Regions from separate parts of the Streptococcus sp. 2_1_36FAA genome, predicted to be linked through region 2. Evidence: predicted binding sites of a transcription regulator. Region 2 holds the regulator's gene; the other holds the start of a gene.

Region 1 (3,426 bases), on a different contig from region 2:
CTTCTACTAAAAACACTGCAAATCCGAAAGTGAATTCTCTTTCTAAATCCAAGTCGTCTGATTCATCTGGTGGTCTTCTAGATATTGTACTCTCTGCTCTATCTCAAGGTTTGCTCTGGTCCATTATGGCTATTGGAGTCTTCATTACCTTCCGGATTTTAGATATTGCAGACCTGACTGCAGAAGGATCCTTCCCACTTGGTGCAGCAACTACAGCCATTTTGATTATGAAAGGCCTGAATCCTCTTCTAGCCACCATTGGCGGTTTCATTGCTGGAATGCTGGCGGGGGCAGTGTCTGGTTTTCTACATACCAAGATGAAGATTCCAGCTCTTCTGACTGGGATTATCACCCTGACTGCCCTTTACTCTATTAACTTACTTGTACTAGGAAGTTCTAATCTTTCTCTTTCTGGGCAAAAGACCCTGGTAACTATGATGACAAGTTTACTTAGTCTATCCAAGACTGCTTCTGTCATTGTATTAGGGCTTGCTTTCGTTGCCTTTGTTATCTTACTTTTAATTGTCCTACTCAATACCCAGCTTGGCTTAGCTTTGCGGGCGACCGGAGATAATTTGACTATGGGGGCAGCCAATGGAATTAAAGTTGACCGAATTAAGATTTTAGGTTATATGCTTTCAAATGGGCTAATTGCCCTTGCTGGCTCCCTTTTAGCTCAAAATAATGGTTATGCGGATATGAATATGGGAACAGGAACCATTGTAAACGGCTTAGCATCGATTATCTTGGCCGAAGTCATTGTTAAATACCTTCCGCTTGGAAAACGTCTCTGGTCCATTGTGGTCGGATCCATCCTATATCGTTTAGTTCTAGTAGTTATTCTGGCTATGAATGTGGATGCTCAAATGCTTAAATTAGCCTCAGCTATTCTTCTTGCTCTCATTCTTTACGTTCCAGAAATTCGTCAAAAATTGCAGATTAAAGCAAACAAAACCTTAACACCAGGAGGTGACAGCTAATGCCTTTATTAACATTAACCAATATTCATAAGACCTTTGAAAAAGGAACAATCAATGAGAATCCTGTTCTCCGAGGCTTGGATCTCGAAATCGAACAGGGAGACTTTATTTCCGTAATTGGTGGGAATGGAGCAGGGAAATCAACCTTGATGAACTCTATCGCAGGTGTCGTAGAGATTGATGATGGAGATATCTTGCTTGATGGTCAGTCTATTAGAAAGTCTTCAGTAGCTGATCGATCGAAAAGTATTAGTCGAGTTTTTCAAGACCCGCGGATGGGGACAGCCACCAATTTAACGATAGAAGAAAACATGGCCATTGCCTACCGTCGTGGGAAGAAGCGGAGTTTTTTCAAACGCTCAATTACGGAAGAAGAACGCCAAATCTTTAAGGGTGCACTGGAACATCTCGGCCTAGGTCTCGAAAATAGGATGAAGACGGATGCTAATTTCTTGTCTGGTGGTCAAAGACAGGCTTTGACTCTTTCGATGGCGACCCTAGTTCGACCTAAGGTTCTCTTGCTGGACGAACATACCGCAGCTCTCGATCCTAAAACAAGTGATATGGTGATGAACTTAACGAAAAAAGTAGTAGAAGAGCAGAAACTAACAACCCTCATGGTCACTCATAACATGGAACACGCCATTGAGTATGGTAATCGCTTGATTATGCTCTATCATGGGAAGATTGTCGTGGATGTGAAGGGTGAAGAAAAGGAAAATCTAACGGTAGCTCAGCTCATGGATCTCTTCCATAAAAACAGTGGTCAAGTACTGAATGATGATGCTCTAGTCCTAGGGTAAGACAAAAAAACTGATTGGTTTTTCTGATCAGTTTTTTTAAGTTCTTTGAAGAAAAATAGTATTTTTTTCTTGACTATTTTTGACCAAGTGATAAAATAATAACTATAGATTAGCACTCGATAGACGAGAGTGCTAAAATTCAATCTCAGGAGGGATACTATGTTAAAACCATTAGGTGACCGAGTGGTCCTAAAAATAGAAGAAAAAGAAGAGAAAGTTGGCGGTTTTGTTATTGCAGGTAACAGTCATGCAGCGACTAAGACAGCCACAGTTGTAGCGGTTGGCCAAGGAGTTCGTACGCTGACTGGTGAATTGGTAGCACCATCTGTCAAAGCTGGAGACAAGGTTCTTGTTGAAAGCCACGCAGGAGTAGAAGTGAAAGACGGTGAAGAAACCCACCTTCTAGTCAGCGAAGCCAATATTCTAGCAATAGTTGAGTAAGATTAGAAAAGAGGGATAAAAAATGGCAAAAGACATTAAATTTTCAGCTGATGCAAGAAGTGCAATGGTACGCGGAGTCGATATTTTAGCAGATACAGTCAAAGTAACCTTGGGACCTAAAGGTCGCAATGTTGTTTTGGAAAAATCTTTTGGCTCTCCCCTTATCACCAATGACGGTGTGACCATCGCTAAAGAAATTGAATTGGAAGACCACTTTGAAAATATGGGTGCTAAGTTGGTGTCAGAAGTTGCTTCCAAAACCAACGATATCGCAGGTGACGGAACAACAACAGCAACTGTTTTAACGCAGGCTATCGTCCGCGAAGGAATCAAAAACGTAACTGCCGGAGCCAATCCAATCGGTATCCGTCGTGGGATTGAAGCAGCTGTTGCAACAGCTGTCAGCGCTCTGAAAGAAACTGCTATTCCAGTTTCTAACAAGGAAGCGATCGCTCAGGTTGCTGCCGTTTCTTCTCGTAGTGAGAAAGTCGGTGAATACATTTCTGAGGCTATGGAAAAAGTTGGCAACGACGGAGTTATCACTATCGAAGAGTCCAAAGGGATGGAAACTGAGCTGGATGTTGTAGAAGGAATGCAGTTTGACCGTGGCTACTTGTCTCAATACATGGTGACAGATAGTGAAAAAATGGTGGCTGATCTGGACAATCCTTATATTTTGATTACAGACAAGAAAATTTCTAACATTCAAGAAATCCTGCCATTGTTGGAAAGCATCTTGAAAACCAACCGTCCGCTTTTGATCATTGCAGATGATGTGGATGGCGAAGCCTTGCCAACACTGGTTCTTAACAAGATTCGTGGAACTTTCAACGTTGTTGCTGTTAAAGCACCAGGTTTTGGTGATCGTCGTAAGGCTATGTTGGAAGATATTGCCATCTTGACAGGTGGAACAGTCATTACAGAAGATCTTGGTTTGGACCTCAAGGATGCGACTATTGAAGCACTTGGACAAGCATCTAAAGTCACTGTTGACAAGGACAGCACCGTGATTGTCGAAGGTTCTGGCAATCCAGAAGCTATTGCTAACCGTGTAGCTGTTATTAAGTCTCAAATTGAAAGTGCAACTTCAGAATTTGACAAGGAAAAACTGCAAGAACGTTTGGCTAAATTGTCTGGTGGTGTAGCTGTGATTAAGGTTGGAGCTGCAACCGAAACAGAACTCAAGGAAATGAAACTCCGCA
Region 2 (3,426 bases):
ATCCGTCAACTTCCCGAACAATCCATGACTTGCTACTGGAACTAAAAGCTCAGGGAACAACTATTTTTCTGACAACTCATGATATGCAGGAAGCTACACTTTTGTGCGATCGTTTGGCCTTATTGCATAAGGGTAAGTTGGTCGAAGTGGGTAGCCCGCATGAGATTATCCAAAAGTACAATACAGATAAGAAAGTTCGTTTAGAATATGTAGATTTGACAACGAAGACGGTGGCCTTTGAGGAATTGCAAGGAGGCATGGATCTGTCAAATGTTATCAGTATTCATTCTTGCGAACCAACTTTAGAAGATGTTTTCATCACTTTGACAGGAGGTACCTTAAATGTCTAATAAATTAAAAGGTATGATTTGGCTGAGAGGTCAAGTGACATTAGCAAATAAAAGTATCCTATTACAAGTTCTCATGCCAGTTTTCTTCGTTTTTCTCTATAAATTTATTTTTTCTCTGAATGGAGCAGGTAAAGAACTGGGAGCAGACAGACTAGCTATCTTGTTAATGAATATTTCTTTGCCCTTCTCTTTAGCCATGTCTGTTGGGACACCCATTATTATCATCTTAGCTGAGGAAAGGGAAAAACATAATTTGCAAAGTTTGCGCTTGGCTGGTGTGACAGCTGGTCAATACATTCTCTCTGCCTTAATCTGGCCAGCGATTATTGGGATCTTTTATATCATCATTACCCCGATTTTGGCAGGAGCTAAGCTTTCTAATCAGGTATTCAGTTATGGTTTGGTTCTCTTGTTAACCTTGCTAGTCTTAATTTTCTTCTTCTTAATGGTTGGTCTGTTTTGTAAAAATCAGGTCATGGCACAATCCCTTAGTGTTCCAGCTATGCTTTTGGTAGCTTTTATTCCTATGTTTTCGAATATGAATGAGGATTTATTTAAGGTTCTGCGTTATAGCTTTATGGGCCTCTTTACTATTTATATGAAAGATTGGTCTCATTTCCATTTATGGAGCGGAGAATTTATGGCTCTGCTACTTTGGTTGCTTCTTTTTGCAGGACTTTCTTTCTACTTAATGAGTAACATGAAAGCCTTGGATGATTAACCTAGGTCTTTAGACTGATTTTTAGCACTCTTGAAAAAAGAGTGCTAATTTTTTGAATTTTTATCTTGACTTTGTTCGGGAAGAGTGTATAATAGAATCATGAGTTAGCACTCAAGGTGATCGAGTGCTAACAAAGAAGGAAATCTTGAATGGAGGTGGTGTCGTGGTAACGGAGCGTCAAAATGAGATTTTAAATTTGATTATTGATATCTTTACCAAGACTCACGAGCCAGTAGGGTCCAAAGCTTTACAGGATTCCATCAATTCTAGTAGCGCCACTATCCGAAACGATATGGCAGCTCTAGAAAAACAGGGACTATTGGAGAAGGCTCATACATCTAGTGGTCGTAAACCTAGCGTGGCTGGTTTTCAGTACTTCGTCAAGCATTCGCTATCTTTTGATCGTCTAGCTGAGAATGAACTTTATGAGGTTATCAAAGCCTTTGACCATGAGTTTTTCAACTTGGAGGACATTCTTCAACAGGCAGCGGACCTTCTAACTAAGCTGAGTGGTTGCACAGTTGTTGCCTTGGATGTCGAACCCAGTCGGCAACGTTTGACAGCATTTGATATCGTAGTACTCAGTCAGCATACGGCTCTAGCAGTCTTCACTCTAGATGAGTCCAATACTATCACCAGTCAGTTTATGATTCCGCGCAACTTCCTAAGAGAAGACTTGGATAGGCTTAAAGCTTTGGTTCAGGAGCGATTTTTGGGACAGACAGTCTTGGATATTCACTACAAGATTCGGACGGAAATTCCCCAGATTATCCAGCGCTATTTCACTACGACAGATAATGTTATTCATCTGTTTGAGCATATCTTCGGTGATATTTTCAAAGAGAATGTTATTGTGTCCGGCAAGGTTGGCTTGTTGAATTTTTCAGATTTGAAGGCCTATCAATTCTTTGATGATTCACAGAAGGTGGCCTTTGAGATTAGAGACAGTCTAGCCGAGGATCAGATGCAAAGCGTGCGCGTGGCAGATAGCCGAGAAAGTTGCTTGTCTGATTTGACCATTATTTCTAGCAAATTTCTGATTCCTTACAGAGGATTTGGAATTTTAGCAGTCATTGGACCAGTCAATCTCGACTATCAGCGAGTGGTCAGCCAGGTTAATGTGATTAATCGTGTCTTGACTATGAAACTGACGGACTTCTATCGCTACCTCAGTAGTAATCACTATGAAGTCCACTAATTACAGTATAATCATTCCTAAAAAGGAGGTGCCTTGTGGCAAAACATAAACAAGAAAAACATCCAGAAGATGTAGAAGTGAAAGAGGAAGCAGTGGAAACAGCTGAGCAAGCTAAATCTGCAAGCCCCGAAAAATCAGAATTAGAACTAGCAAATGAGCGGGCAGATGATTTTGAAAATAAATATCTCCGTGCCCATGCAGAAATGCAGAACATTCAACGCCGTGCCAATGAAGAACGTCAGCTCTTGCAACGCTATCGTAGTCAAGATCTAGCAAAAGCGATCTTACCTTCTTTGGACAACCTTGAGCGTGCTCTTGCTGTTGAAGGATTGACAGATGATGTCAAAAGGGGACTGGAAATGGTACAGGAAAGCTTGATTCATGCTCTCAAAGAAGAAGGCATCGAAGAAATTCCGGCCGATGGAGAATTTGACCATAACTATCACATGGCTATTCAAACTGTTCCAGCTGACGACGAACACCCAGCAGATACCATCGCCCAAGTCTTCCAAAAAGGCTACAAACTCCATGACCGCATCCTACGACCAGCAATGGTAGTGGTCTATAACTAGGCAATTCTGACGGTTGCTAAAGCAACTCGTCAGAAAACGGCAATCGCTATGGCGTTTGCCTAGCCTCCTTACTAACTCGTCGTCGAAATAATATCGATTTCGACTTCTCGCGTCGCAACATATATACTTTGAAAACTCGTCCGAAATGACAATAAACTATGAAGAAAGATAAGAAGAAATTGTTCAGCTTTGCAATAGTGAGCGAAGCGAACAAAAGACGATACTCTTCGCCGTGGTGTTATTTGCGCAAACTTTGAGACCTTAGGCTCAAAGTTTAGTCAAAGAGATTGACGAAGTCAAGCTCTGACGGCGCCGCCACCTAAGAAGAGTATCAAAAAGAAAGAATGTAAAATTTAAGGAGAAAAACACATGTCTAAAATTATCGGTATTGACTTAGGTACAACAAACTCAGCAGTTGCAGTTCTTGAAGGAACTGAAAGCAAAATCATCGCAAACCCAGAAGGAAATCGTACGACTCCATCTGTAGTATCATTTAAAAACGGTGAAATCATCGTTGGTGATGCTGCAAAACGTCAAGCAGTAACAAACCCAGATACTGTTATCTCTATCAAATCTAAGATGGGG

The links. Region 2 encodes HrcA, which represses chaperone genes, less so after heat shock. Its sites were predicted from a motif close to TTAGCACTCNNNNNNNNNGAGTGCTAA; they were not measured.
Region 1: the regulator HrcA is predicted to act here: its motif matches at 1,893-1,919, upstream of groES (co-chaperone GroES).

What each region holds. Positions count from the first base shown of each region.
Region 1 covers NZ_KI391975.1:54,494-57,919, forward strand. Annotated here, with positions in the region: gene HMPREF0847_RS05590 (ABC transporter substrate binding protein) at 1-980, shown strand, start outside; gene HMPREF0847_RS05595 (ABC transporter ATP-binding protein) at 980-1,783, shown strand; gene groES (co-chaperone GroES) at 1,943-2,224, shown strand; gene groL (chaperonin GroEL) at 2,247-3,426, shown strand, end outside.
Region 2 covers NZ_KI391976.1:208,078-211,503, reverse strand. Annotated here, with positions in the region: gene HMPREF0847_RS08855 (ABC transporter ATP-binding protein) at 1-350, shown strand, start outside; gene HMPREF0847_RS08850 (ABC transporter permease) at 343-1,071, shown strand; gene hrcA (heat-inducible transcriptional repressor HrcA) at 1,235-2,269, shown strand; gene grpE (nucleotide exchange factor GrpE) at 2,305-2,841, shown strand; gene dnaK (molecular chaperone DnaK) at 3,211-3,426, shown strand, end outside.